DNA from 4 places in the Mycolicibacterium sp. SMGY-1XX genome. Region 2 is predicted to be linked to each of the others. Evidence: predicted binding sites of a transcription regulator. Region 2 holds the regulator's gene; each other region holds the start of a gene.

Region 1 (7,370 bases), 920 kb from region 2:
GCCGTGGATGCAACGTCAGCAACACCTCGGTTCCTGCGGCGTTCAGCACCGCCGCCGAGGCGGTGATGTGCCCGGGTTCGCAGGCGCGCTCACACGAGTCGGGGCGTGCCAGCACGAATCCGAGTACGGCCTCGCGCAGCGCGTCCTGGTCGGGATCCGGTGCCTGCCAGTGCCTCAGCGTCGAGATCACCGAATCGCGCAGCGTCACCGGCGGACCAGCAGTCCGGCGGTGTCGGCGGGGTCGCGGGGTCCGGTGTCGTCGAGGGGGTAGCCGATCGCGATGGCCCCCATGGGATTCCACTCCGCGGGCAGCTCGAGCTCGTCGCGCACCAACTGCGGGGCGAAGATCGTCGACCCGATCCAGCAACTGCCGACCCCGCGCACAGCCAGCGCCACGAGCAGCGCCTGTACGGCTGCGCCCGCGGCGACGGTGAACATGGTGCGCTCGGCCTCGGTGCGCGCCCGGTCGGGGTAGTCGTGAGCGCCGTCGAGAACCATGACCGGAATCACCACCTCGGGCGCGTCGAAGAGAATCTGCCCGCGTGCGACGCGGCGTTCGATCGCATCGGCCGGCTTTCCGTCAGCGGCGAGATCGGCCCGCCACTGCTGGCGCATGGCCTCCAGCAGGGGAGTGCGCCGCGATGCGGTGAGCCAGACGAACCGGACCGGCCGGGTGTGATGCGGCGCGGGCGCGGTGAGCGCTTCGGCGACGGCTTCTTCGATGACGGAGGCGGGCACCGGTTCGGTGGTGAACCGGCGCACCGAGCGACGCAACAGTTGGGCCTGCTTGCGGCCCAGCTCGATCGACTCGGCGGTGCCGAGCCAGAACAGATCGTCTTCGCCGGGCCGCAGCAGATCCCGTCCGCGGGAGCCGTCGTCACGCAGGCGCAGCCCACGCACCACGGCAACCGGGATACCGGTCAGTTTTCCTTTCACCAGATCGGCCGCGGCGGCGATCTCGTCGGCCACAGCAACCTCGGTCACCACCAGCTCGTTGCCGTGTTTGTCGACCGCGCCCGCGTAGCCGTGCAACACCGGCAGCCCGGCCGCGCCGATGGCCTGGTCGATCTGACCGTTTCGCCAGGCGCGGCCCATCGTGTCGGTGATCACGACGGCGACGTCCACTCCGAGGCGTTGCGCCAACCCTGCGCGCAGGGCGGCGGCGCTGCCGTCGGGATCAACGGGGAGCAACGCCAGTTCGGTGCTGCCGATGTTGGATCCATCCACTCCGGCGGCGGCCTGGATGAGCCCGAGTGCGTTCTCGGTGATCAGAGTGCGTCCCTTGCGAGCCAGCACTCTAACCGCCTCAGCGTCGATCAGCTTGCGGCGCAGCGCATCTCGCTCTTCAGGATCGGCGGGCGCGGCCACGATGCGGCCTTCGGTCTTGGAAAGCACCTTACTGGTGACCACCATCACGTCGCCGTCGCGCAACCACGGCGCAGCCTCGGCCAGGGCGCCCACCAGATCGTCGCCGGGGCGGAATTCGGGAAGACCTGGGACCGGCAGAATTTCGACGGCCGCCGCGGCACCGTGCTCGGGACCGCTCATCGCAGACTCACGCCCATCAAATCCATGCCGGCACGCACCATCTCGGCGGTGGCTTTCGGATCGGTCATCAGTAGCGGGACCGACCGCACTGCCACACCGTCGATCTCGGCGTGGTCCTGCTCGGAGACGAGCCAGCCGTCGAGGATGCCGGTGGCGGTGCGGGCACCGTGGTACCGGCCCACCGCCTCGGACGTCGATTCCACTCCGATGACGGTCAGGCATTCGTCGGCCATGCCGCGCAACGGCTTGCCGCCGATGATGGGTGAGTAGCCGACCACGGGCGCGGTGGTGGACCGCAGCGCCCCGCGGACGCCGGGGATGGCCAGGATGGGGCCGATGCTCACCACGGGATTGGAGGGGGCGAGGAAGACGATGTCGGCTTCGGCGATCGCGTCGGCGACTTCAGGTCCCAGCGTTGCCTTTTCGGCGCCTACGTACGCGAAACTGTGGGTGGGCACCTTTGCGCGGTAGCGCACCCACCACTCCTGGAAGTGAATTGCCTTACGATCGCCGGTCTCGGGATCGGTGATCACCACGTGGGTCTCGCTGCGGTCGTCACTGGCCGGCAGCAGGCGTGCGCCGGGGCTCCAGCGTTTGCACAGGGCTTCGGTCACCTGCGAGAGCGGGTACCCGGCGCGCAGCATCTGGCTACGTACTAGATGGGTGGCCAGGTCGCGGTCGCCCAGACCGAACCAGTCCGGTTGCACGCCGTAGGCGGCGAGTTCCTCCTTGGCATGCCAGGTTTCGTTGCGGTGGCCCCACCCGCGTTCGGGATCGATTCCGCCGCCGAGGGTGTACATACACGTGTCGAGATCGGGGCAGATCCGTACCCCGTGCATCCAGGCGTCGTCGCCGATGTTGACCACTGCGGTCAGCTCATGCTGGACCTCAGCTTGACCCTCAGGGTCAGAGGCGAATTGCCCTAATCCCAGCAACTGTTGAACGCCCAGCAGGAATCTCGCGCCGCCGACGCCGCCGACCAAAACGGTGACCTTCACATCGAACGAGAGTAGGCGTTGTTGCCGGTCGAGATATCAGCACGGTCACGTCTGCGACACGCCCGCGTACCGACTCGCGGAAATGTCGGTCTCAAATGGTATGAATTTCCGTTCCACGGCTTGACCTCACCAGCTAACCCGTGTCTAATCACATCAGTGTCATTTCCCGGTTGGCCGGCCGGTTCCGGTGTCGCAGACCGAGATTCGATCACCTGTTCGAATAGGGATGGCCACAGATCAATAGTGGGCGACATCGATGGATCGACTATCAAAAATGTGAGGAGGCGGAACATGTCCTATCAGCACCTGATCGGAGCTATGGGCAGCATCCCGCACACCAACATGGAACCGGCAACCGAGGGGGGAATCGAGATGGGGGGACGTCCGCACTTGAGCCTCGTGCCCGAGCGCTTCGAGCCCGAACCCGAGCCCGCCGACGACCAGTGGCAGGAGCGCGCGCTCTGCGCGCAAACCGACCCTGAGGCGTTCTTCCCGGAGAAGGGTGGCTCCACTCGTGAGGCCAAGCGCATCTGCCTCGGCTGCGAGGTGAAGGACGCCTGTCTCGAATATGCACTCGCCAACGACGAGCGCTTCGGCATCTGGGGTGGACTGTCCGAGCGTGAGCGCCGTCGCATCAAGCGCGGCATCATCTAGCCGAGGGCGAGCCTCACTCGTCGTCGAGTGTCGGATCGATGACCGTCGGTTCGACACCCAGATAGGTGGCCACCTGAGCCACCAGAATGTCGTGAAGTAACTCCGTCAACTCTGTCGTGTCTTTCGCCCGCCGCTCAATTGGCTTGCGGAACAACACGATTCGTGCCCGGGTGTTGTTGCCCCGGACGTCCACCCCGGCTGGGATGAGCCTGGCCAGCGCGATCGCCCCGTCAGCGATCACCTCGGGTGGGAACTGCACGTTCTCCGGATCTCGCGGGGCGATCCGCGGAATCTCGTCGACCGCGACGTCGAGGGCCGACACCCGATCGGAGAACCGGCGCTCGATCGGTTCATAGGCCTCGAGCACCGCCATGTCGAACCGTTCGGCCCGGCTGCGCCACCCCGGCACGTCGCGGGGCAGCAGCGGACCACGGATCTCCCGGCCGTGCCGGGTGCCCCATTTTCTCCCCGACGGTCGATGCCGAGAGCTGCCCGATTGAGCCACCCGCCGATCGTAACGGTCCGGCATCAACAGATAACGGTTCAGTTGTGCCGGGTCCGGCTGCGCGTGTCCGCCGTGTCGCGGGCACGACAGCGCGATAGCCTCACTCGCGTGAATGTTCCCCGTCGCTGCTGCAGGCCTGGGTGCCCTCACTATGCCGTGGCGACGCTGACCTTCGTGTACTCGGACTCGACGGCCGTAGTCGGGCCGCTCGCCACCGTCCGTGAGCCGCATTCGTGGGATCTGTGCGTGACCCACGCGGGCCGCATCACCGCGCCACGCGGCTGGGAGCTGGTCCGCCACGCCGGACCGTTGCCGTCGCACCCCGACGAGGACGATCTCGTCGCACTCGCCGACGCAGTCCGGGAGGGCCGCGACGGTGTTGCCGCGGGCGCCCCGGTGCACGGCTTCTCTGATCCCCATCCCGTCTCCAGCGCCGCCCCTGCAGCGGGTGTGTTCGCCTCGGCCGCCCAGCGCCCTACCGGCACCGGTCGCCGGCGGGGGCATCTGCGGGTTTTGCCGGATCCCTCCGAGTAGCACCCCGCACTCTGTAAAGCGCCCGGTAGCGAAGTTTCGTGTGTAGTTGCCCGGCAATTCTGACGGCGGGAACGGCTAGGCTGGTAGAGGCAGCCGAACCCCGCCCCCAGCCGTAGTCAGGAGTCCCGCAATGTCTCGATCCGCTGACGCGGTTGCCCGTGTGATCAAGGCTTACGACGTTCGTGGCCTCGTCGGCGAGGAGATCGACGAGCAGTTCGTCTCCGAGGTGGGCGCGGCGTTCGCCCGGCTGGTCCGCGGCGACAGCACTCAGGTGGTCATCGGATACGACATGCGGGAGAGTTCGCCCGCGCTGGCCGCGGCATTCGCGTCCGGCGTCACCGCCCAAGGGCTCGATGTCGTTCGTATCGGCCTGGCGTCGACCGACCAGTTGTACTTCGCGTCAGGTTTGCTCGACTGTCCCGGCGCCATGTTCACCGCCAGCCACAACCCGGCCGCCTACAACGGGATCAAACTGTGCCGCGCGGGCGCCAAACCGGTCGGTCGCGACACGGGTCTCGCAACCATCAGCGCGGAGGTGGTCGACGGTGTCCCCGCCTTCGACGGTCCGCACGGTTCGGTCTCCGAGAAAGATGTCCTGGCCGAGTACGGCGCGTTCCTGCGCGGGCTGGTCAACGTCACCGAGCTGCGGCCGCTGCGGGTGGCTGTCGACGCCGGTAACGGTATGGCCGGCCACACCGCACCCGAGGTGTTGGGCCAGATCAGCTCGTTGACGGTGCTGCCGCTGTATTTCGAGCTCGACGGCTCCTTCCCCAACCATGAAGCCAATCCGCTGGACCCGGCCAACCTGGTCGATCTGCAGCGCTTCGTCCTGGAAACCGGCGCCGACATCGGACTCGCGTTCGACGGCGACGCCGATCGCTGTTTCGTCGTCGACGAACGCGGCGAGGCGGTGTCTCCGTCCGCGGTCACCGCGCTGGTGGCCGCGCGTGAGCTGACCCGCGAGATCGGCGCCACGGTGATCCACAACCTGATCACGTCCCGTGCGGTGCCCGAGCTGGTGATCGAACGCGGCGGCACGCCGGTGCGGTCGCGGGTCGGGCACTCCTACATCAAGGGACTGATGGCCGAGACCGGCGCCATTTTCGGTGGCGAGCATTCGGCCCACTATTACTTCCGTGACTTCTGGGGCGCCGACTCGGGAATGCTTGCGGCGCTCTATGTGCTGGCCGAGCTCGGTGGGCAGGACCGCCCGCTGTCGGAGCTGGCGGCCGACTATCAGCGCTACGAGGCCTCGGGCGAGATCAACTTCACCGTCAAGGATGCCGCGGCGTGTGTGGAAGCGGTGCTGAAGTCGTTCGGCACCGGCATTCACTCCATCGACCACCTCGACGGTGTGACGGTGGACTTGGGCGACGGCAAGTGGTTCAACCTGCGGACGTCCAACACCGAACCGCTGCTGCGACTCAACGTCGAGGCCCGCACCACCGACGAGGTCAACGGCGTCGTCGCCACGGTGGCCGCCGAGATCGAAGCGGCCCAGGCGGAGCCATGAGTGCCACCCGGGCCACCATCGATCTCGACGACAGCGACGGCTTGATCGGCGCAGATCGACAGGGCCTGTTGCACGGCGCATCGATGTCCGGTGCGCAGGTTCGGGCCACCGCCGCGGCAGTGGACGAAGGCGCTCTGGACAGCGTGCGCACCGGCGAACGCCCGCGCTCGCTGATCTGGGTGGCCGGCCGGGGCGCCGCCGAATCCGCCGGCGCCATGCTGGCCGCGGTGCTCGGTGGGTCGGCGGCCGAACCGATTGTCATTGCCTCAGAGGTTCCGCCCTGGATCGGGCCGCTGGATGTCCTGGTGGTGGCCGGTGACGATCCGGCCGACCCGACGCTGGTATCGGCGGCGGCCACCGGAGTGCGTCGAGGTGCACGCGTGGTGGTCGCGGCACCGTATGAAGGTCCGTTGCGCGACGCGACCGCCGGCCGGGTCGCGGTTCTGGAGCCGCGGCTGTGGGTGCGCGACGAATTCGGGCTGTGCCGGTACCTGGCGGTGGGTTTGGCCACGCTGCAAGCAGCCGAGACGGGAGCCGCGGCGTTGCACATCGATCTGCCCGCCCTCGCCGACGAACTCGACGCCGAGGCGCTGCGCAACAGCGCCGGGCGTGAGGTGTTCACCAACGCCGCAAAGTCTCTGGCACAGCGGATGGCCGGACGCGCGGTGGTGCTTGCCGGGGACAACGCCGCCACCCTGGCACTGGCGCGACATCTGTCGATGGTGCTGCTGCGGGTGGCGCATCAGACCGCTGCTGCCAGTGGTCTCGCGGACGCGGTGGTGGCGCTGCGTGACGGTATGGGCGCCGGAACCGGCTCGGGCGCAAACGATTTCGACTCGTTGTTCCACGACGAGGAATTGGACGGGCCGCTGCCTCAGCGGCCACGGGTGCTCGCTCTCACCCTGGCCGCCGAACGTGCCGTGGTCTCGGCGCGCGTGGCGGGTGTGGGTGATGTCGACCTGGTGGGCACCGAGGATGTGCCGGACGGAGGAGAAGGCCGCGGCGCGGAGCGTCCTCGGCCGGGATCCGACCATGGATACCGAGGAGAAGGCCGAGCCCGGCCCGGGTCCGAGCGCTGGGATGGGGGAGAACTCATCGCTGCACCCGTGGACGCCGGGCGTCCGGAACAGCAATTGGCGGTTCTCGCAGTGCGGCTGGAGATGGCTGCGGTCTATGTGAGACTCGCGAGGGGATGACAGGGGGATAACAGAACATGGAGTCCATGCGGGGAGCAATCCGCACGTACGCCTGGGGTTCACGGACCGCGATCGCCGAATTCACCGGTCGTACCGTGCCGACCAACCATCCGGAGGCCGAACTGTGGCTGGGGGCGCACCCCGGCGATCCGGCATTCCTGCAGACCGACTCCGGCGAGGTCTCCTTGCTGGAGGCGGTGCGCACCGATCCGGAAGGTCAACTGGGCCCGACGGTGCGCGCGCGGTTCGGCGATACGCTGCCGTTCCTGATGAAGGTCCTGGCCGCCGACGAGCCGTTGTCGCTGCAGGCGCACCCGAGTTCTGCGCAGGCCGTCGAAGGCTATGAACGCGAGGAGCGGATGGGGGTTCCGCTCAATTCGCCGGTGCGCAATTACCGCGACCGCAGCCACAAGCCGGAGCTG
Region 2 (7,370 bases):
CTGCTGGCCAGGGATGAGGAACTCCCCAGCGGTGACGAACTCGGAGCGGAGTTTGAGCGATTCCTGGCCCAGCAAGCCGGCGACAACTTCCAGGATCCGTTCCGTGACGACAACGGAACCACTTGATCCGCCTCAGTTCCGCCGCTATGGGGCCCGACGAAGTTGGCGCATATGACATCCACCTCGGCAACCTCCCCTGGCTGCTGTAGCCCTCGTCGCCGGGTGCCGGGCGCATGAGTACCCGCAAGCCGAATCTGCGTTCGGTCCGCGAGCTGACGCCGACCCTGGATTTCCGCACCATTCACGGGTACCGGCGTGCGTTCCGCATCGCCGGGTCCGGTCCGGCGTTGCTGCTGATCCACGGCATCGGTGACAATTCCACCGCGTGGTCGACGGTGCAGTCCAAGCTGGCCCAGCGGTTCACCGTCATCGCACCGGATCTGCTCGGTCACGGTCAATCCGACAAGCCGCGCGCAGACTATTCGGTGGCCGCGTACGCCAACGGCATGCGCGACCTGCTCGGTGTGCTCGACATCGAGAAGGTCACCGTCGTCGGCCATTCGCTGGGCGGCGGCGTGGCCATGCAATTCGCATATCAGTTCCCGCAATTGGTCGACCGCCTCATCCTCGTCGGCGCGGGCGGAGTGACCCGCGATGTCAACATCGCGCTGCGGATGGCGTCACTGCCCATGGGCGGGGAAGCGCTGGCGCTGCTGCGTCTTCCGTTGGTGTTGCCCGCGGTGCAGATGGCAGGCAAAGTCGCCGGCGGCGTGCTCGGCAGTACGGCGTTGGGACGCGAACTGCCCAATGTCCTTCGGATCCTGCGCGATCTTCCCGAACCCACCGCGTCCTCGGCTTTCACTCGCACACTGCGCGCTGTCGTCGACTGGCGCGGCCAGGTGGTCACCATGCTGGACCGCTGCTATTTGACCGAATCGGTTCCGGTTCAGCTCATTTGGGGCGACCGCGACGTGGTGATCCCGGTCAGTCACGCCCACATGGCGCATGCGGCGATGCCGGGTTCGCAACTGGAGATCTTCAAGGGGTCCGGACACTTCCCCTTCCACGACGACCCGGATCGCTTCGTCGAGGTGGTGGAGCGTTTCATCGATTCCACCGAACCCGCCGAGTACGACCAGACGGCATTGCGCCAACTGCTGCGCAGCGGCATCAGCGAGCGGGCGATGTCGGGCACCGTCGACACCAAGGTCGCGGTGCTCGATGCGATGGGCACCGACGAGCGCAGCGCGACCTGATTCACGGGATCGCCGAACGGCGCCAAACGGCAAGTAGAGTCGACCCATGGGTATCGATGTCACAGTGCTACGGGTGTTCACCGATTCGGCCGGCAAGTTCGGAAATCCCCTGGGTGTGGTCGACGCCACCGCCGTCGCGCCTCGAGACCGCCAACGGCTGGCCACGCAATTGGGTTACAGCGAAACTGTTTTCATTGACCTGCCGGCACCCGGGAGCAGTACGGCGCACGCCAGGATCTTCACTCCGGCAACCGAATTGCCGTTCGCAGGCCATCCCACCGTCGGCGCCTCGTGGTGGTTGAAGGACCAAGGCACACCGGTGCACACTCTGCAGGTTCCCGCGGGGATCGTCCAGGTCGGTTACGGCCTCGACGGTGACGATGAGCTGACATCGATCAGCGCCCGCGCGGAATGGGCACCGGAGTTCGCGATTCGCGAACTCCCCTCACTCGAGGAGCTGGCCGCCGCCGATCCCAGCGATTACTCCGACGACATTCAGCATTATCTGTGGACCTGGCTCGACCGCGACGCCGGTGCACTGCGCTCACGAATGTTTGCCGCCAATCTCGGAGTCCCTGAGGACGAGGCCACCGGCGCGGCGGCAGTGCGGATCACCGAGTACCTCAGTCGCGACCTGGCGATCACGCAAGGACAAGGGTCACAGATCCGCACGCGGTGGAGTCCGGACGGATGGGTTCATGTCGCCGGCCGGGTGGTCAGCGATGGCGTCACCAACGTCGAGTTGGCGTGACCGCCTGCGAGCCCGGAACCCTTCGACTACCTCGCAGCCTCGGACTCCTGTTTCAACTGGTGGCCGTCACCCGTCGGTGCTCGCGCAGCGCGCGGATCTCCTGTTCGAAGTCCTCGGCCGACGAGAACGAGCGGTACACCGACGCGAATCGCAGATAGGCAACCTCGTCGAGCTCGCGAAGCGGTCCCAGAATCGCCAAGCCGACCTCATTGCTCGGCACCTCTGGTGAACCCGCCGCACGAATGGTGTCCTCCACCTGTTGGGCGAGATGGTGCAGTGCGTCCTCGTCTACTTGACGGCCTTGGCACGCCCGTCGCACGCCGCGCATCACCTTCTCGCGAGAGAACGGTTCGGTGACGCCGCTCCGCTTGACCACTGCGAGCACTGCGGTCTCGACCGTGGTGAACCGCCGGCCACATTCCGGGCATGACCGCCGACGTCGAATGGCTTGGCCTTCATCGGCTTCGCGGGAATCGACCACACGAGAATCCGGATGCCGGCAGAAAGGACAGTGCATCACCGCTCCTTCGCCGCACTGGACACGTGTTACTCCCGCTTCAGAGAGTACCTGCGCCGCGCCGAGCTGAGCCACCGCCATCGCTCTGGGCGCAGTCCTGCGCATTCCCATCGCCATCGCGGTTGTGCACCACCTGGATTCGTCGTGGTCCGACACGGACTCAGCCCACGGGCGCGATGAGCGTCTGACCGGCCGTCAAGGCCACACTCTCGAGCTGGTTGAGCTCGCGAATCTGCTGCACCGTGTCGCCGATCGGCACGCCGGGAGCGACCCGGGCCGCGACGGTCTGCAGCGTTTCCCCGCTCTGCACCTGCACGACGGCCAGCTTGCTCGGAGTCGGGGCCGTGGCGCCCTGGATGGCCTCACCGAACTGGGCGACAGCGCCGAGCCACACGGTGATCAGCGCCGCCAGCAGCGCCAGCCCGACCGTGGTGACCGGCGTGATGCTCCGGCGACGACGATGCGGCGCCCGCGAGACCGGCACACCCGTACCGCGCCGGCGGACCGGCGCACCGGCCGGACGCACCTCCATCGGCCTGCGCCGCACCTGTCCGGCGTCGGTGCGCCGACGTACCGGCCGCGGCGCGCCGTCCACGGGACGCGGCTGCGCGTGGCGCGGAGGCAGAGTGTCGATGAGTGTCATGTCCGTTCCTTCCGACCCGAGAAAATGGTGTCCTGCAGAGATCCGGTGCCGAGCCCGGTTGAGCTGTGCCATCGTTCGCTCCTGTGTTCGAATCTAGTCGATCACATGTTCGATAAGATAGTGCCAACCGAACATGTGATCGATTTGTAGCCGAACCATAGAACGACCCACCGACAAAAGCTTCCGCCCCAGGCGTCACTCCAGCCCCACTTAGTGAAATCGGCCGCCGGGCACCAGGCCGCGCACAGCGACGGGCACCCGGTTCCGCGACACGCCTCGAACACATGTTTGATTCTGTCGGTCGCTGCGATTACATTCAGGGCCATGGGTGACAGCACTGGCACAGGTTCAGACGCGCAAGGCGGCACAGGTAGACCGCGTGACAACTCCCCCGATCCATCGCTGACCGAACGGCAGCGCACCATCCTCGAGGTGATCCGCGCCTCGGTGACCAGCAGGGGCTATCCGCCGAGCATCCGTGAGATCGGCGATGCCGTGGGCCTGACGTCCACCTCGTCGGTCGCCCACCAACTCCGCACTCTCGAGCGCAAGGGCTATCTGCGCCGTGACCCGAACCGGCCGCGAGCCGTCGATGTCCGGGGTGCCGACGAGGCCGCGCCGGCAGTGCTCACCGACGTCGCGGGTTCGGACGCGTTGCCGGAACCCACTTTCGTCCCGGTGCTCGGCCGAATCGCTGCCGGCGGTCCGATCCTGGCCGAACAGGCCGTCGAGGACGTCTTCCCGCTACCCCGCGAACTCGTGGGCGAGGGATCGCTGTTCCTGCTCAAGGTGGTCGGCGAATCGATGATCGACGCGGCCATCTGCGACGGGGACTGGGTGGTGGTGCGGCAGCAGGCCGTGGCCGACAACGGCGATATCGTGGCCGCGATGATCGACGGCGAAGCCACGGTCAAGACCTTCAAGCGCACCAGCGGTCAGGTCTGGCTGATGCCGCACAATCCCGCGTTCGACCCGATCCCGGGCAACGACGCCGCGATCCTCGGCAAGGTTGTCACCGTCATCCGGAAGATCTGACCCGGACGGAGTGAGCTGACCCATCCCGCGGGGGCGGGTGAGCTCACTCCGCTTTGGTGAATCCGTTGGATTCGGCCAAATCCTCTGAGGCGAACCAGATTTCAGCGACCGTCACATCGTAGGAAGCAGAGCCGGGCGAGTGGTAGGTCCCCGTGCGCATACTTCCCTTGATGGGGTAACCCTCCGGCGCTTCATCGGGGTCATCCAGCGGAAGATGGATCGCCGGAGGCGACGCCGACGAGGCGGTCGGTGACGGGCCGTCTGTCGGCCGTTCGTCATCGGGTCGCTCGAATACCGACGGCGTGTACTCCGGCTGTGCGTACTCCGACGGCGTGTACTCCGGCTGTGCGTACTCCGACGGCGTGTACTCCGGCTGTGCGTACTCCGGCCGTCCGTACTCGCTCGGCGTTTCGCCGGACAACGAAGCATCCGGTTGCCCATACCCGGGCTCGGCGTACGGAGACGGTGACAGGCCGCCGTCCCCATCCTCGAAGGTCGCGCCGACGGGCGCCGCGTAGCCCGGTTCATCGACATCAGACGACGGCGCGGCCGGTTCTTCCTGCGCCGGCGGCGGCGCCGCACCGTATACCGGGGCGAACAGGGAGCCGGGCCCCGGCACGTGAGCATCTTGGTCAGTCAGCCACGGTGGCCGGGACTCCTCCGCGCCCGCCGCGGCGTGGCGGCCGGACGGCTCCCCGGATTCCGTCTGTACCGGCGTGGGCGCGGTGTCAACGGCGTCGGGGTCCTGCTCCTCGACATCGGCGGTGAAGTCCTCGGCCTCGTGCGCACCGTGATGGGTGAACAGATCGGGGCCGGTAGCGGCAGCCGCCAACCCCGCGGTCGGTACGGCCGGCTCGCTCCACGGCTGGGCGCCGGGCTCACGTTTGGCCCACGGCGGCTGCGCGGCCAGGTAGTCGGTGTCGTCGGGCTCGGCATCGCCGAACTTCGACGGCCCACTGCTCTGTCCTGCGCCCGCGGATTCCCATCTGGCGTGTTCGTCCTCGTCGCGCCCCCCATGCGAGGCCTCATCGAAGACGTCGTGGTTCCCCGGCGCACCACCCGGACGGAAACCGCCGCCGGCGCCTGGGCCGGCGTTGCGGCGCTGTCGCATCACCGCGAACGCCGCCAACGAGGCCAGAAGCAGGATCGCCAGCGGGATGAGCACCCACAGGTACCAGCTCTTCGAACCCGATCCCTCGGTGCCGCTGTCATCACCCTGAGCCGCGGGCGCAGCGGCAGGCGCCGAGGTGGGGCTGGCCTGCTGGGGGAGATCGAGTCCAGCCAGCCGTTCGGCGAGCTCCGGCGGCTGCGTACTGAAGCTGTTGGTGCTGCTGTTGTACGTGACCTGCCCGCCGCTGAAGTTCTGCGTGATGGTGCCGTCGCCGGTCTGGTCGGCGATCGGGACGCCGAGATCACCGCCACTCCCGCCGAGCTCGTCCCACGCCGCCTTCATCGGCCCGCGCACGATCACGGCGCCGTGTTCGGCAGTCCACACGATCACCGGGTCACCCTCGGCGCCGAAGGTGCTGATCCGGCTGCCGGGCACGTCGCCGTCGGCCTCGTTGGCGGTCGGGAAACCGAGTTCGCCGGTAGGCCCACCCGCGGCCTCATACTTCTCCAGAATGGTGCCGCTGACGACGTGCGCGCCCGTGTCCGGCGAGAAGAAGATCTTGCCGCCCGCGAAGTCCTGGCCGGTCCCGTCGCCGACGGGGTACGGGTCGCCTTGTTTGGCGCCGAGCTGGCCGCCGGCTCCGCCGGCCACCCGCCAGGCGAGGTCGATCGACGATGCGGCGTCGTCGGGCAGCGCCAGGTCCCCGAGCTGCCCGGCCAACTCGGGCGGCGTGGTGGTGAAGGTCTTGGCGGCGGTGTCGTAGGTCAGCTGCCCACCGCTGAACCGCTGCGAAATGGTCTCGCCGCTGTAGGTTTCGTCCTCCACCGGGACACCCAGCGGACCCGACGATCCGCCCACCCGGTCCCAGGCCGCGTTGATCACGCCGCGCACCAGCCACGCGCCCGTGGCAGGCGTCCAGAAGATGACCGCACCTTCGGGTGCGCTGAAGGTGACGTTACGGCTTTCCGGAGCCCGCCCGGGCCCCTCGTCGATGGTGGGGAATCCGAGGCCGCTGTCGGCCGGGCCGCCGAGGGAGCGGTACTTGTCGAGGATGGCGCCGAAGACCGACCGCGCGCCGGTCTCGGGCGAGAAGAACATGGCGCCGTTCACGAAGTCCTGGCCGAAGCCTGCGCCGGCCGGGTAGATGCCGCCGACCTTCGGGCCGAGCGGCGAGGTGTCGCCACCGGAGCCGGTCCACGCCTGATCGATCGCTACGGCGGCGTCGCCTTGCGGGTCGGCGTGAGCGACCGGAACGAATGGCGTTGCGAACGCAAATGCCGCGCACACCGCCAGAATTCCGACCGCCCATCGCAATGGGTTTCGCTGCGTCGTCATGCCCACTCCCCGCGGTTTACCGGCCTGCATACGCCGATCTCGTCGTCCGAAATTCGTCACCGTCAACTCTCGGACAATAGCCGAGCACGATATGGCCATATCGCCGTCATTTTGACGACAATACCCACCCGGTACCGAATTGACGTGCAGGCCCGACGCGTTTTGCGCGCAATATGTCGGGTATGGAACGCTGCTAGACCCCCAGGCTGCGGCCGACGATCTCTTTCATGATCTCGGTGGTGCCGCCATAGATGGTCTGCACGCGTGCATCGAGAAATGCGCGCGCGACGGTGTATTCGCGCATGTATCCATAACCACCGTGCAATTGCAAACACCGGTCGACCAGCCGCACCTGGGCTTCGGTGGTGTACCACTTGGCCATTGCCGCCTGGTCTGCGGTGAGCTTTTCGTCGAGATGCAGCCGCAGGAACTCGTCGACCATGATCCGCACAGCGGTGGCTTCGGTGGCGAGTTCGGCCAACACGAAGCGGCTGTTCTGGAAGCTGCCGATCGGCTTGCCGAAAGCCTTGCGTTCCTTGGTGTATTGAATGGTTTCCTCGAGAACGGCTTCCATGGCGGCGGCGGCCATGATGGCGATGTTGAGCCGTTCCTGCGGCAGGTTCTGCATGAGATAGATGAAGCCCATGCCCTCGTCGCCGAGCAGGTTCTCCGCGGGCACCTTGACATCGGTGAACGACAGCTCAGCGGTGTCCTGGGCGTCC
Region 3 (7,370 bases), 130 kb from region 2:
ACGATCACACCGATGTAGACGAAGGCGCCCCAGGTGTTGTACCAGGGCTCCCCGTACACGGCAGCGCGCGGCCAAGCCAGGTTCAGCGCCATCGCCACACCCCAGACCACGGCGAAGATGTTCACCGGGAGACCCCAGCGGCCCATCGTGAAATAGCCCTCCGCCTTCAGGTCCGCCGGTGGCCACTGGCCCTGCAACCGCTTCTTCAGCAGAGGCCCGGTGACCATCAGATAGGCCAGGTAGATCATGATGATCGCAATGGACGTCAGCACCGTGAAGATCTTGGGCTGACCGATGTTGATGACGAGGATCACCACCGCGATGATCCCGATGGTCACCGCGGGCACGATCGGTGTCTGCGTCTTCGGGTTGACGGTGGCCAGCCGTTCGCCGAACGGCAGCGCATTGTCGCGCGCCATGGCGAACGTGAGCCGGATCGCCGCGGTGTGCACGGCCAGCGTGCACACGGTCACCGCGATGACGATGCAGACCAGGAACACCTTGCTCAGCGGGCCGCCCATGACCAGTTCGACGATGTACTGCAGGCCGCCCGAGCTTTCGCCGAGCGCGGGATCCTGCAGATTCGGCGCGGCCATCACCGCGAAAACCAGGATGGCGCCGCCGATCACGAACGACGCGAGGATGGCCCGGGCAATGGCCTTGGGTGCAGTGCGCCGGGGATCTCTGGTCTCTTCGCCCAACGAACTGGCCGTGTCGAAGCCGTACATGACGTAACCGGAGGCCAGTGAGGCGACCAGGAACGCGCCGAGATACCCCATGCTCTCGTCGGCGCCATACCCGTTGGCCGAGAAGAACACATCGGGACCGTTCTGGATGTGGATGGCGAGCAGGAAGGCGATGAGCACCGCCGCGATCAGCTCGATGAAAACCCCGGCGCTGTTGATCATCGCCATCAACCGCACCCCGAGTGCGTTGACCACCGTGGTGAACACAATCAGCACGGTGCCCAGCAGCACCGCGTTGGCGGCGTAGTCGTATTCCCCGGTGCCGTCGCCGATGATCTGAAATCCGCTCCACAGCCGTGGCAGGTTGAGCTGATACGCCAGCGCCACCGCCGAAATGGTGACGATCGAGGCGGTGAGCATCAACCAGCCCGAGGTCCAGCCCACCAACCTGCTGGCCAGTTTCTTGCTCCAGTTGTACACCGAGCCGGCCACCGGGTACTTCGCGGCGAGTTCCATGAAACACAGCGCGACGGCCATCTGCCCGAGGAAGACGATCGGCCAGGACCACAGGTAGGCCGGTCCGGCGGTGCCGAATCCGAAGTAGAACAACTGGAAAGTGCCGGTCAGAATCGAGATGTAGCTGACGCCGGCGGCGAAGCTGGCGAACTTGCCGATACTGCGGTCCAAGGATTCTCGGTAACCGAACTCGTCCAGGCCGCTGTCGGCGTGCGTTTCTCTGATGACCATGACTGTCTCCCTAGCCTTGGCTCATCGGGCGTCAGCCCTTGAACCACCCTGCGGCCTGCGGCGCCGTGTTGTGCCAGATATGTTTGATCTCTTGGTATTCGGCGAGGCCGGTCGGTCCGAGCTCGCGTCCGTTACCGGACTTCCCGTAGCCGCCCCACTCCGCTGCCGCGGTGTAGTAGCCGAAGTCGTTGAGCCACACGGTGCCGTGCCGCAGTGCCCGCACCACCCGCTCGCCCCGGGCGCTGTCCGATGTCCGGACACCCGCCGCGAGACCGTATTGCGTGTCGTTGCCGAGTGCGATCGCCTCGGCTTCGTCGGTGAATCGTTCGACGGTCAGGATCGGACCGAAGGTCTCCTCGGTGACGATCCGCATCGACCGGTCGCACCGGTCGAAAATCGTGGGAAGGTAGAAATAGCCCTTGGCCAGCGCCGGGGCCTCGGGCCGGCGGCCCCCGCAGACCAGCGCGGCACCTTCGGAGATCCCCAGCGCCACATACGCTTCCACCTTGTCGCGGTGCGTCTCGGAAACCAGAGGACCGGTTTCGCTGGCCGGGTCCAGCCCGTCGCCCACCCGGATCTTCTCGGCGCGGACGGCGAGTTCGGCAACAAACCGCTCGGCGATCGACTCCTCGATGATCAGCCGGGTGCCCGCCGAGCACACCTGACCGGAATGAAGGAACACCCCGGTCAACACGTGATCCACCGCGGTGTCGAAATCGGCGTCGGCGAACACGATGTGGGGGTTCTTGCCGCCGAGTTCGAGCGCGACCTTCGTGACGTGTTTGGCGGCGACTTCGGCGATGGTGCGCCCGGTGGCCAGTCCGCCGGTGAACGAGATGAAGTCCACCTCGGCGGTGTCGGTCAGTGCCGCCCCGAGCCTGGCGCCGCTGCCCTGCACCAGGTTGACCACTCCCGGCGGCACACCCGCTTCTTCCACCAGCGAGGTGAACGCGATGGTGCTCAGCGGCGTGACTTCGCTGGGTTTCATCACCATGGTGCAGCCGGCGGCCAGCGCCGGTGCCACTTTCCAGGACATCTGCAGCAGCGGGTAGTTCCACGGCGCGATGAGCACGCACACCCCGATGGGTTCGTGGACCACTCGGCTGAGCACGGCGGGATCGCCGACATCGACGATCTTGTCGGTCTGCACCGCGACCAGGTGGGCGTAATAGCGGAACACCGAGATCACGTCCTCGATGTCGATCCGGCTCTCTGCCAGCGTCTTCCCGGTGTCACGTGTTTCGAGAAGCGCCACGTGCTCCTTGTCCCGGGACAGGAGGTCGGCGATGCGTTGCAGGATTGCGGCTCGCTCGGCCACCGGCGTGGCGGGCCAGCTGCCCTCGTCGAAGGCGGCGCGTGCCGCGGCGACGGCCTCGCGGGCGTCGTCGGGACCGGCTTCGTCGACGGTGGCGACGACGCTTCCGTCGGCCGGGTTGATGATGTCGCGCGTGCCGCCGCCGGACGCGCGCCGCCAGGAACCTCCGATGTAGAGGTCTGGTTCACCGTTCATGGGTCAGCCCCTTGCGCAGTCCTTCGACGTGCCGGGATGGGACACTACTCACCGAATCGGCATCTCGTGCCCCGTAGTGCACGATCCTCAGGAAACGCCAGGGTTGTGCGGTACATCTAGTGTGAGCACATGCCAGAGTTCCGTGACGCCGACGGCGTGAAGTGGCGGGTGCGCCGTGCTCAGTGGCCGTTGCTGGGGGCAATGGACATGGCGTCGTGGGGCAGTAGCACTTTCGGCATCGTGCTGTTCCTGCTGGCGCTACCGGTGTTGCTGGCCTGGCCGTTCTGGTTGCTGGCCAAGTTCCTCGGAATGCCGTGGAAGGTGATCACCGAACGCGACGGCCAAGAGGTGGGCCGCGAGAAGGTGAAGGGCTGGCGCGCCTCTGGCCGTCGCATCAACGAGATCGTCGCCCAGAAGCGCAGCGCACAGGCGGATGTGACCCACGAGGGCGGTGCCGTCGAGTTGCGCAACAGCACCGGCCTCGAGCGGTGAAAAGCTTCACCAGGTGTCGATGAACCGGCGCCGGCCGGAGCGGTGGTGCCCGTCGGCCGCCGCCAGGGTCGCGATGATCAACGCCCGGGTGTCGGCCGGGTCGATCACATCGTCGATCTCGAACACCGATGCCGCGTTCAGTGCGCCGGCGGTCACCTGTGCCGCGTCGGTGAGCTGACGAACCCGTTCCTCGCGTTCGGCGTCGTCGGCGATGGCGTCCAGTTCCTTACGCATGCCCAGGCGCACCGCGCCCTCCAGACCCATGGGTCCCAGGTGCGCTCCCGGCCATGCCACGGTGAGCAGCGGTTCCTGCAGACTGCCGCCCGTCATCGCCTGCGCGCCAAGACCGTACCCACGGCGCAGCACCACCGCGATCAGCGGCACCTCCAGCGACGCGCCCGCGATCAGCAGTCGCGATCCGCGCCGCACCAGTGCGTCGGCCTCGGCGGCCGGACCGACCATGTAGCCGGGGCAGTCCACCAGCGACAGCACCGGCAGGCCGAAAGCGTCGCAGAGTTGCAGGAATCGTGCCGCTTTCTCGGCGCCTGCCGCGGTGATGGCGCCGGCCATGTAGCGGGTGTCGTTGGCGATCACCCCGATCGGGCGACCGTCGATGCGGATCAGCGCGGTCACCATCTCACGGGCAAAACGCTTGCGCAGCAATGTCACCGAGCCTTCGTCGGCCAGCGTCTCGATGACGGGTGCAACGTCATAGGCGCGACGTGCCCGCTCGGGGACGACGGTGCGCAGCGTCCGCTGATCGGCCGCCGGGCCGGGCGTGGTGCGGCCCTGGAAATAGCCCACCAGCTTCTTGGTCACCGCCACGGCCTCGCGTTCATCGGCCACCACGACGTCGATGACGCCGTTGGGTTCCTGCACCGACACCGGGCCCACGTCATCCGGGGCGACGTCGCCGAGGCCGCCGCCGGCGATCATCGCCGGGCCGCCCATCCCGATCGAGGTGTCGGCGGTGGCGACGATCAGGTCAGCGCATCCGGCGATCACGGCATTGCCCGCGAAACAGCGACCCTTGACCACCGCGATCCGGGGCACCAGCCCGGACAGCCCCGCCCACAGCGCGAAGGCGCGGACATCGAGGGACGAGACCACCGGGTAGTCGGTGTCACCGGGTCGGCCCCCGCCGCCTTCGGCGAAGAACACCGTGGGCAGCTGCAATCGCTCGATGAGCTCGAAGAGGCGATCCTTCTTGCGGTGCCCGAGCGCACCCTGGGTGCCGGCCAGCACGGTGTAGTCGTAGGACAGCACCGCGCAGGCCGCCCCGTTGATGCGGGCGGTGCCCGCCACCAGTCCGTCGGCCGGGGTCCGGGCCATCAGGTCGGTGACCTCGCGGCGCTGCCGCTGGGCCGCGATGGCGAACCGCCCGTACTCGACGAACGACTCCGGGTCCACCAAGTCCGCGATGTTCTCGCGCGCGGTCCGCCCGCCTGCGGCGTGGCGGCGGTCCACGGCGTCGGGCCGAGCGGAATCTTCGGTGAGCGCGCGGCGCCGTAGCAGTTCGGTGAGATCACTGCGCGGTTCTGGCATCGGTTCCTCCGGTCGGCGGTGCCCAGCTGGCGTGTCCCTACCGTAGGGTGTCCCCGACACCGGCTACGCTCTCGAACAGCTGTTCGGTGTTTTCTGGTGGGAAGGGGTCCCAGTTGTTGCGCGTCATGGGCGTCGACCCGGGACTGACCAGGTGTGGTCTCTCGGTGATCGAAGGCGGAACCGGACGGCAGGTGATCGCCCTGGATGTCGATGTGGTGCGCACCCCGTCCAGCGACCCGCTGCACCGCCGGTTGCTCACCATCAGCAACACCGTCGAATACTGGATGGACACCCACAAACCGGATGTGGTGGCCGTCGAGCGGGTGTTCGCCCAGCAGAACGTCTCCACGGTGATGGGCACGGCGCAGGCCGGCGGCGTCGTCGCGCTCGCGGCCGCAAAGCGGGAGATCGAAGTGCACTTCCACACCCCCAGCGAGGTCAAGGCCGCCGTCACCGGCAACGGCCGGGCCGACAAGGCCCAAGTCACCGAGATGGTCACCCGGATCCTGGCGCTGCAGCAGAAACCCACCCCCGCGGACGCCGCGGATGCCTTGGCGTTGGCCATCTGTCACTGCTGGCGGGCCCCGATGATCGCGCGGATGGCCAAGGCCGAGGCCATGGCCGCCGAACAGAAGAAGCGTTACCAAGCCAAGCTCAAGGCCGCCCGGTGATCGCCTCGGTACGCGGCGAGGTCGTCGACATCGCCCTCGATCACGCTGTCATCGAATGCGCCGGGGTGGGCTACAAGGTGATGTGCACACCGTCGACGCTGGCGGGCCTGCGACGCGGTACGGAGGCCCGGCTCATCGTCGCGATGATCGTGCGCGAGGATTCGATGACCCTCTACGGCTTCGCCGACGCCGACGCGCGCGACCTGTTCAGCACGTTGCTGGGTGTGTCCGGCGTCGGGCCCAAGATCGCGCTGGCCACCTTGGCGGTGTACGACGCCACCGCGTTGCGGCAGGCGCTGGCCGACGGTGACGTCACCGCGCTGACCCGGGTGCCCGGTATCGGCAAGCGCAGCGCCGAGCGGTTGGTGCTGGAGCTGCGTGACAAGATCGGCCCGGTGACCGGTACGGCGGGCTCCAGTGCCGCCAGTGGCCACGCGGTGCGAGGCCCGGTGGTCGAAGCCCTTGTCGGACTTGGCTTTGCGGTCAAGCAGGCTGAGGAAGCCACCGACAAGGTGCTGGCCTCTGAACCCGATGCCTCCACCTCGACGGTGCTGCGGTCGGCGCTGAATCTGTTGGGCAAGAACAAATGAGCCGATTCGACGACGACGATGCCCCGGAGGAGCGGGAGGTCTCCGGCGCGCTGACGGTCGGTGAAGGGGATATCGACGCCAGCCTGCGGCCGAAGTCGCTCGACGAGTTCATCGGTCAGCCCAGGGTGCGCGAGCAGCTGCAACTGGTCATCGAAGGCGCCAAGAACCGCGGCGGCACGCCGGATCACATCCTGCTGTCGGGGCCGCCCGGGCTGGGCAAGACATCGCTGGCGATGATCATCGCCGCCGAACTCGGCTCGTCGCTGCGGGTCACATCGGGCCCGGCGCTGGAACGGGCCGGCGATCTGGCGGCCATGCTGAGCAACCTCGTCGAAGGTGACGTGCTGTTCATCGACGAGATCCACCGGATTGCCCGGCCCGCCGAAGAGATGCTCTACCTCGCGATGGAGGATTTCCGCGTCGACGTCGTGGTGGGCAAAGGTCCTGGGGCGACGTCGATTCCGCTGGAAGTCGCACCGTTCACCCTGGTCGGTGCCACCACCCGCTCGGGCGCGCTGACGGGGCCGCTGCGCGACCGCTTCGGGTTCACTGCGCACATGGATTTCTACGAGCCGGTCGAACTGGAACGGGTGCTCGCCCGCTCGGCGCGAATCCTGGGCATCGAGCTCGGCGACGACGCCAGCACCGAGATCGCGCGGCGCTCCCGCGGCACGCCACGGATCGCCAATCGTCTGTTGCGCCGGGTCCGCGACTTCGCCGAGGTGCGCGCCGACGGCGTCCTCACCAAGGATGTCGCCAAGGCCGCGCTGGAGGTCTACGACGTCGACGAACTCGGCCTCGACCGGCTTGACCGCGCCGTGCTCTCGGCGCTGACCCGCAGTTTCGGGGGTGGCCCCGTCGGGGTGTCGACGCTGGCCGTTGCGGTGGGGGAGGAAGCCACCACCGTCGAAGAGGTCTGTGAACCGTTCCTGGTGCGCGCCGGGATGCTGGCGCGTACGCCGCGCGGGCGGGTGGCAACGGCACTGGCATGGACCCACCTGGGGATGAAACCGCCCGCCGGGGCGGCCGGGCTGGGGCAGAGCGCGCTGTTCGATTAGATGTTGCGAGGCAGGACGTTGATGTCGATGGCGTGGCCATCCAATCAGATGTGCAGTGCTCGATCGGCTGT
Region 4 (7,370 bases), 2.2 Mb from region 2:
GAGGGCAAATCCGCCATGCAGATGGGCGTGGACGCCATCCGCGCCGCTGTCGCCGACGCAGGCGTGTCCTGGAGCGATGTTCAGGCAGCCGCCGGAGGCAGCTGGACGGTGGCCAACCCGGATGCGATCGTCGGCATGGTGGGCCTCTCCGGCATTCCGTTCACCAATGTGTTCAACGCCTGCGCCACCGCCGCCAGCGCCGCCAAGGCATGCGCCGACGGAATCCGGTTGGGCGACTACGACATCGGTATTGCCATCGGCTTGGACAAACATCCGCGCGGTGCGTTCACCGAAGATCCCGCCCTGGTGGGGATGCCGTCCTGGTACGCCGAGAACGGGCAGTACCTCACCACGCAGTTCTTCGGCATGAAGGCCAACCGGTACCTGCACCAGCACAACATCTCGCAACGCACACTCGCCCGCGTGGCCGCGAAGAACTTCCGCAACGGCGCCCTGAATCCGAACGCGTTCCGCCGCAAGCCGATCAGCGAGGACGCCATCCTGGGTTCGGCGATGCTGAATTACCCGCTGACGCAGTACATGTTCTGCGCACCCGATGAGGGCGCGGCCGCCGTGGTGATGTGTAATGCGGCGATTGCGCATCGTTATACCGACAAGCCGGTGTACCTGCGTGCGGTGGAGGTGCGCACCCGTCGCTACGGTGCCTACGAGGTCAATACGACGTTCGCTCCGGTCGACGAGGACGTCTCGCCGACGGTGTATGCCGCCCGCGCCGCGTTCGAACGCGCCGGGATCGGCCCCGAGGATGTCGACGTGGTCCAGCTGCAGGACACCGACGCCGGCGCCGAGATCATCCACATGGCCGAGGCCGGCTTCTGCGCGGACGGCGATCAGGAGAAGCTGCTGGCCGACGGCGCCACCGAGATCGGCGGGGCCCTGCCCATCAACACCGATGGCGGACTCATTGCCAACGGCGAACCGATCGGCGCCTCCGGCTTACGCCAGATCCACGAGCTGGTGCGGCAATTGCGTGGCGAGGCCGGGGATCGTCAGGTACCCGGGTCACCCCGAGTCGGATTCGCCCAGTTGTACGGCGCGCCCGGTACCGCTGGCGCGACCATCCTGAGCACCTAGTCGCCCCCCATTCACGCGCGCACTTCAAGCCGGCGAACCACTCGGTCCGCCGGCTGTCCACGCCGCCCGCCTCACTCACGGATCGTCGGGGGCGAGGATCCGGTCGGGGTGGTGATAGACGTTGATGCGGGTTTGGCCGCAGTCCAGTTCCGGGGGCGGGATCCATTCGGTGATGCCGTCCTCGGGTCGGTTTCGGGTGGTCCAACCGGTGGTTTCCACCATCCGGTTATCCGGCCCACACGCCAGGGTGAGGTCTTCGATATTGGTGTCGCCGCCGTCTTTCCAATCGCGGTTGGCGTGATGGACCTGGCAGCGGTACCCGCAAGCGGTGCACCCAGGCATGGTGCAGCCACCGTGCTGGGCCAACAGCATGATCCGCTGCCCGCGGGAGGCGGTCCGGCGGGCCCGACCCAGGTGCAACGGCACCCCCTTCCCGTCGAACAGGGCGAGGTAGTGGTAGGCGTGGGAGGCCATCCGGATGACCTCGGGCATCGGGATCAACGTCCCGTCGGCGGTCAGGCCGTGGCCCACCCCTTTCTCCAGGTCGGTCAGATTCGCTTTGACGATGACGGTGACGGGCAGCCCGTTGTGCTGGCCGAGGCCACCGGAGGCCAACAACGCCCGACCCATCGCCAGCAACGCATCATGATTGCGTTGGCCCTGGGTGCGGGCATCGGTGCGAGCGCGCTCCGGATCCGGTTCCCCGTCCACCTGCGGGGCCTCATCGGCCGGGTTGCACATACCCGGGGCCGCCAGTTTCGCCTGCGCGGCGTGCAGGGTGGCCGCGCATTCCGGGGTGAGCCTGCCGTGCACCGGCACGTTGCCGTCGGCGTCCTGCTTACCGATGGTGAAATACCGGCCGGCCTGGCGGTCGACATCGCTGTACTCGCCGTCTTGGTTGAGGAGGTATTTCAGTCGGTCGGCGACTTCGGTGAAGCCGTCGACATCCAGGGTCGAGGCGTGGCGGGCCAAGTCGGCTTCGGCGGCTTCACGGGCCGAGAAGTCCACCGATGCCGGGAGTTTCTTGAAGAACGTTTTGACCTTCGCCACATGCTCCGGACCGATCAGGCCGTGGGCCTGGGCGGCGGCGATGTTCGGCAACGCCGGCTCCAACGGTTCCCCGGTCAGCGCGGTCCGCGGACCCAAAAGTGAGGCCGACGTGAGGCGGCGCGCGGCCTCGGCCTCACTGATCCGCAACCGGGCGGCCAGGACCTTTTTGAAGCTGGTGGAGCCCAACTGTTTCGGCGCGCATTCCGACCTCAGGCGTTGATACACCTTGTGATCCAGGGCCGGCTGCATCCAGGCGACGGTTTCGCGGCGCTGCATCAGCGCCAACAACTCCAGCGGAGTGAACGCATCGATCGACAACGAGTTCATCTGCGCGGTCAACACTTCGATCTGCGCCTGGGCAGCCAGCATCGCCTCCTTGTCGGCGATGGCGGATGAACTCATGCTTCGAACACTAGTTCGACGCACCGACAAAACGGCACGCCGTGTGACTACTGATACCGAAGCGACACAGGGGAATTGCGCCCGGTTCGAACCGGCGCATTCCCGATACCTCGGCGGCAGTGATCTCAATTCGACTCCCTACCTACTAGAAGGTAGGCTACGTTTCATGGCCGAACCCACCACCGCAGATGCCATCGTCCGCTGCGCGCAGACCTCGATCATCGCCGGCGGCTACCACGGCTTCAGTTTCGCGACCATCGCCGACGTCGTGGGTATTCGCAAGGCAAGCATCCACCACCACTTCCCCACCAAAGCCGACCTGGTACTGACCCTCGTCCGGCAGTACCGACGTGAGGCCGAGGAAGGCTTCGCCGCGATCGAACACAATGTCTCGGACCCGGCCGATCAGCTGCGCGCCTACACCGGCTACTGGGAATCCTGCATCGGCGAAGCAGAGAGCAGCTATTGCGTGTGCGCCCTCTTGGCCACACAGATTTCTGTTCTGCCCGAGGATATTTCGCTCGAACTCCGAGCCTATTTCCGCACCCTGTCCGGATGGCTGGAAGCAGTTCTGAACCGCGGCGCCGAGCAGGGCAGCTTCATACTCGCCAACGACGCCCACTCCGAAGCCGAGACCTTGATGGCTACCGTCCACGGCGCCATGCTGTCGGCCCGCGCCTACGGCGATCCGAACACTTTCGCGGCCATCACCCGGCCTGCGATCGACCGACTACTCACCCCCCGCTGAACCAAGGAGAAGAACATGGCAGATCAAACGAACAACCAGTGGCTCAAGACCTATTACCTTCTGCGCGGCACCGTTTCGGTCGTATGGGTAGGTGCGGCACTGCTCGTCATGGGACAGGCACCGGTCGTCGCGGGCGCGCTGTTGCTCGTCTATCCCGCCTGGGACGCCGCGGCCAATGTACTGGACGCCGTCAAGAACGGCGGGTTACGCCGCAATCCCACCCAGAGTTTCAACGCCGCAGTCAGTGTCATCACCACCGCCGCCGTGGCCGTCGCGCTCACCATGAGCATGAATGCGGTGCTCGCCGTCTTCGGTGTGTGGGCGGCGCTGTCCGGCCTGTTACAACTGGCGACCGCAGTGCGTCGATGGAAAAGCCATGGCGCACAATGGCTGATGATTCTCAGCGGCGCCCAGTCCGCGTTCGCGGGCACCATGTTCCTCGGCAAGGCTGCCGGACCCGATATGCCGAGCGTCGCCGATCTCGCCCCGTACGCCGCGTTCGGCGCGTTCTACTTCCTCGCATCGGGCGTGTGGCTGATCGTCACGGACGCGCGCCGACGCCGACTTTCGGCGTAGCACCGTAATTCGGCTTGCCCAGTCCCAGCACGTGCTGGGCGATCATGTTCCGGAACACCTCGAGGGTGCCACCGTAGATCCCCGCCAGCGGCGCGAACCGGTACACGTACTCAGCACTGCCTCCATCGGTGGCTCCCTCGGCACCCACCGGCAGCACCGAAACACCACCGAGCACGTCCATCAGATCCGGGGCGATGTCCCGCATCGTCTGTGCGATGGCCACCCGGCCGAAGATGCTCGGCGTGGACAGTGCTGCCTCCAACCGAGCAGCGCTGCGGCCCAGCCGATATGCCACTGATTCGTCGCCGATCATGGCGGCGGCCCGAGCGGCGGTAGCATCCACCGCCGAGGACATGAATCCCGCCTGGTGCATCATGATCGACACATCGGCCAGGCCGTCCTGCGCGGCGGCCACCGCACCGTGCTCGGCGTTGAGTGGCTCCCGCAACACGGTCCAGCCGCCGTTGACGTCACCCAGCCGGTACTTGTCGTCGACGCGCACATCGCTGTAGTAGACGATGTTTGTGCGGTCACCGTCGACGGTCCGGACACCTTGGATCTCGATGCCGTCCGAGTCCAACGGCACCAGGAACATCGTCAGGCTCTTGTGCTTCGGCGCCGAAGGATCGGTGTTGGTGAGCAGAAAGACGTACTGGCAGTTGTGCGCGCCGGTGGTGAACATCTTGGAGCCGTTGATAATCCAACCATCACCGTCCCGCACCGCCCGGGTCTTGCAAGTGGCGATATCGGAACCCCCTTCGGGCTCGGTGTAGCCCAGACACATCCGGACCTCACCGGAGAACACCTTCGGGAGCACCTCCTGAACCAGTTCAGGCGAGCCGAAGGCCGCTACCGAACGCGCCACCATCGCCGTCGTCCCCCACGTCACCCACGGCACGTGGGCGCGACGCTTCTCCAGCTCCCAGATGCGACGACGGATCCGGGTGAAACCGCCGTCCGCTTCCGGTTTCCACTCACCCTCCAGGTAACCGGCGGCGCCCTGTGCGAGGTGCACGGCTTCGTGGAAGTTGTCGCCGGTCTCCCGGTCGTGCTGGATCACCTCGTCGGTGACATGGGTGCGCAAGAACCTGCGGGCCCCGTCGAAGAAGGCCTGATCGTCCTCCGACAGCGCTACTCGGGTGAAATCCACGTCAGTTCCCGCTCTCCCGCGCCGCGACCAGCCTTCCGATGTGCTTGGCCGTGGCTCCCGGATCACCGGCGGCAAGCGGCCAGCCACGCGCCCGGACGAGATACGCCGACGACGCCGCCTCCGCCGACACACCGAGCCCACCCTGGATGTGCACCGCCATGGTGGCGGCTTTGGCGGCCTCTTCTGTCATGAAGACGAACGCCGACCCGGCCAGCTCCGGCCGCTCGTCGGGCTCGTTGTCCAGAAACCACGCGGCGCGCCGCGTCAGGTTGCGGCCACCCTGCACGGCTATCGCCATATTGGCCAAGGGATGCGAGATCGCCTGCAGCGTCGAGATCGGCACGCCCAGTGTGTATCTGGACTTGGCAAATTCCACGGCGATGGTCATGGTCTCCTCGACCAGGCCGGTCAACGCAGCAGCGGTCAGTAGCCGCCACTCATCGAGCGCACCTTGATATGCCAGCACCGCGTCGGACCCACTGGCCAGCACCTCAGTGGTGTCCGCGGCCGCCGGGTCCACCCAGGCCATCGGCAGCCGGCCCAGGTTGTCGACCTTGACCGGACGGGTGGCAAAGCCCAGCCGGACGATGTCGTCGCCCTCACGTACCACGATCTGGTCGGCGATCGAGCCGGCCGAGATCAAACGCGGTCCTCCGGACGGTTCCAGCCGCAGGTCCAGCGCCACGATCTGCTGACCCGACACCACGTCATCGGTGGCAGCGCCCAGACGAGCCAGCAGCCGGGCCGCGCACACGTGGTCGATCCAGGGCACCGGCGCCAGCATGCGCCCCAGTTCTTCGGCCACCAGCGTCAGATCGACCAGCGTCGCCCCGTCACCGCCGGCGGACTCGGGAACAGCCATGGAGGTGGCCCCCATGGCGCACAGCCGTTCCCACAGACTCTTGTCGAAACCGGTGGCTTCCGCCGCCCGCACCACGTCGATCGAGCAGTGCGCTTTGAAGAACTGGCGGTAAGCCGCCTGCAGGTCCACGTGGTCGTCGTTGAGGCTGTAATCCTGCCGTCGCAGTTCGTAGCGGTCCATCACGGCTCCTGGTCTCCGAAGAAGAACGACTGTGCGTTGTCGAACAGGTAGTTGTCGAGCACCTCGGGCGGCAGGTCGAGCGCCCTGGCCTCCGGGACCACCCGGTGCTGGGTGAGCACCGGCCAGTCGGAGCCGAAGATCACCTTGTCGCGGCCACGCGTCCGCATGTAGTGCACAAGGCTCTCCGGCAGGCGTTTCGGCGACCACGCCGACGTCATCAGTCGCAGGTTCTGGTACTTGATCAGCAACCGGATGGCGACGTCCCACCACGGGTCGGCGCCGTGGATCATGCACAGTTTCAGCTCAGGGAACCGGACGCACACCCGGTCCAGATGAATCGGGTTCTGCACCTCACCGGGGATCGGTGGACCCGGAATCCCCGTGTTGACGCACAGCGGCAGACCCAGCTCAGCACACTTGGTGTACAGCGGGTAGTACACCGCATCGCTGGGCGGGTACTGCCCATCTCCCCAGAAGCTTGGGCCCACAACGGCATACACCACCGGGAGGTCCGCGACCACCGCGCTGAGATCGCGGAGCGCGGGAATGGGGCGCAGTAGGTTCACCCCACCCATGGCGAGGGCGAACCGGTCCGGCCGCGCCTCGACGAACTTACGCGCGGTGACCGAGGGCTTGACCAGGTTGTCCATCAGGATCGCCTTGGCGACACCCTGGGAGTCCATCTCGTCGAGCAGTTCGGTCAGGTCCACGGGTGCGAACATCGACCGCGGGCCCTTGAAATAGTCGTCGCGCACCTTCAGCATCCATCCCGGCTGCTGCTCCGTCTCCCCGAAGTGGACGTTGACCAGACAGTCGATGACCGGGTTCACAGCGGCTGCACCGCTCGTTGCACCGCTTGGGTTTTCGCCCACCGATAGTCAGCCTTTCCGTTGCCGAGCCGCCGGACCCGGTCGACGACGATGTACTCCTTCGGAGCCTTGAATTTCGCCAGTTGAGCGGCGCACAATTCCGCCAGGCCGTCGGCCGCGCCACCGCGCAACGCGACGAGCGCCACCACCTCTTCACCCCAACGCTCGCTGGGGCGCCCGACCACCAGGGCGTCCGCCACATCGGGGTGCGCGCGCAGCACTTCCTCGACCTCTTCGACGAAGACTTTCTCCCCGCCGGTGTTGATCACCAACGAGTCCCGGCCAAAGAGCCGCAGTGTGCCATCGGGTTCCACCGAGGCCCGATCCCCGGAGATCACCACCCGCCGCCCGTCCACTTCGGGAAACGTCTTCTGAGTGGCGACAGCATCGTCGAAGTAGCCCAACGGGATCCGGCCGTTGCGTGCCACCCAGCCCACC

Evidence for each region. Region 2 encodes LexA, which represses DNA repair genes until DNA is damaged. Its sites were predicted from a motif close to CGAACANNTGTTCG; they were not measured.
Region 1: a site for LexA is predicted at 2,752-2,765, ahead of cofD (2-phospho-L-lactate transferase). Genes of this name have one in related genera too.
Region 3: a site for LexA is predicted at 5,053-5,066, ahead of ruvC (crossover junction endodeoxyribonuclease RuvC). Genes of this name have one in related genera too.
Region 4: a site for LexA is predicted at 2,552-2,565, ahead of NL241_RS03770 (HNH endonuclease signature motif containing protein). Genes of this name have one in related genera too.

What each region holds. Positions count from the first base shown of each region.
Region 1 is NZ_CP101139.1:2,080,816-2,088,185, forward strand. Features, by position in the region: gene NL241_RS10225 (NUDIX hydrolase) at 1-208, opposite strand, end outside; gene NL241_RS10230 (coenzyme F420-0:L-glutamate ligase) at 205-1,548, opposite strand; gene cofD (2-phospho-L-lactate transferase) at 1,545-2,546, opposite strand; gene NL241_RS10240 (WhiB family transcriptional regulator) at 2,838-3,200, shown strand; gene NL241_RS10245 (metallopeptidase family protein) at 3,214-3,636, opposite strand; gene NL241_RS10250 (DUF3499 domain-containing protein) at 3,814-4,239, shown strand; gene NL241_RS10255 (phosphomannomutase/phosphoglucomutase) at 4,370-5,752, shown strand; gene NL241_RS10260 (TobH protein) at 5,749-6,948, shown strand; gene manA (mannose-6-phosphate isomerase, class I) at 6,966-7,370, shown strand, end outside.
Region 2 is NZ_CP101139.1:2,999,317-3,006,686, reverse strand. Features, by position in the region: gene NL241_RS14785 (proteasome assembly chaperone family protein) at 1-126, shown strand, start outside; gene NL241_RS14780 (alpha/beta fold hydrolase) at 234-1,256, shown strand; gene NL241_RS14775 (PhzF family protein) at 1,303-2,007, shown strand; gene nrdR (transcriptional regulator NrdR) at 2,060-2,524, opposite strand; gene NL241_RS14765 (LysM peptidoglycan-binding domain-containing protein) at 2,685-3,167, opposite strand; gene lexA (transcriptional repressor LexA) at 3,492-4,202, shown strand; gene NL241_RS14755 (LGFP repeat-containing protein) at 4,246-6,648, opposite strand; gene NL241_RS14750 (acyl-CoA dehydrogenase family protein) at 6,842-7,370, opposite strand, start outside.
Region 3 is NZ_CP101139.1:3,131,309-3,138,678, forward strand. Features, by position in the region: gene NL241_RS15475 (APC family permease) at 1-1,433, opposite strand, end outside; gene NL241_RS15480 (aldehyde dehydrogenase family protein) at 1,465-2,943, opposite strand; gene NL241_RS15485 (hypothetical protein) at 3,073-3,435, shown strand; gene NL241_RS15490 (acyl-CoA carboxylase subunit beta) at 3,442-4,980, opposite strand; gene ruvC (crossover junction endodeoxyribonuclease RuvC) at 5,097-5,651, shown strand; gene ruvA (Holliday junction branch migration protein RuvA) at 5,648-6,241, shown strand; gene ruvB (Holliday junction branch migration DNA helicase RuvB) at 6,238-7,299, shown strand.
Region 4 is NZ_CP101139.1:780,496-787,865, reverse strand. Features, by position in the region: gene NL241_RS03775 (thiolase family protein) at 1-1,095, shown strand, start outside; gene NL241_RS03770 (HNH endonuclease signature motif containing protein) at 1,171-2,547, opposite strand; gene NL241_RS03765 (TetR/AcrR family transcriptional regulator) at 2,714-3,295, shown strand; gene NL241_RS03760 (DUF308 domain-containing protein) at 3,311-3,871, shown strand; gene NL241_RS03755 (acyl-CoA dehydrogenase family protein) at 3,837-5,021, opposite strand; gene NL241_RS03750 (acyl-CoA dehydrogenase family protein) at 5,023-6,063, opposite strand; gene NL241_RS03745 (amidohydrolase family protein) at 6,063-6,893, opposite strand; gene NL241_RS03740 (acyl-CoA synthetase) at 6,890-7,370, opposite strand, start outside.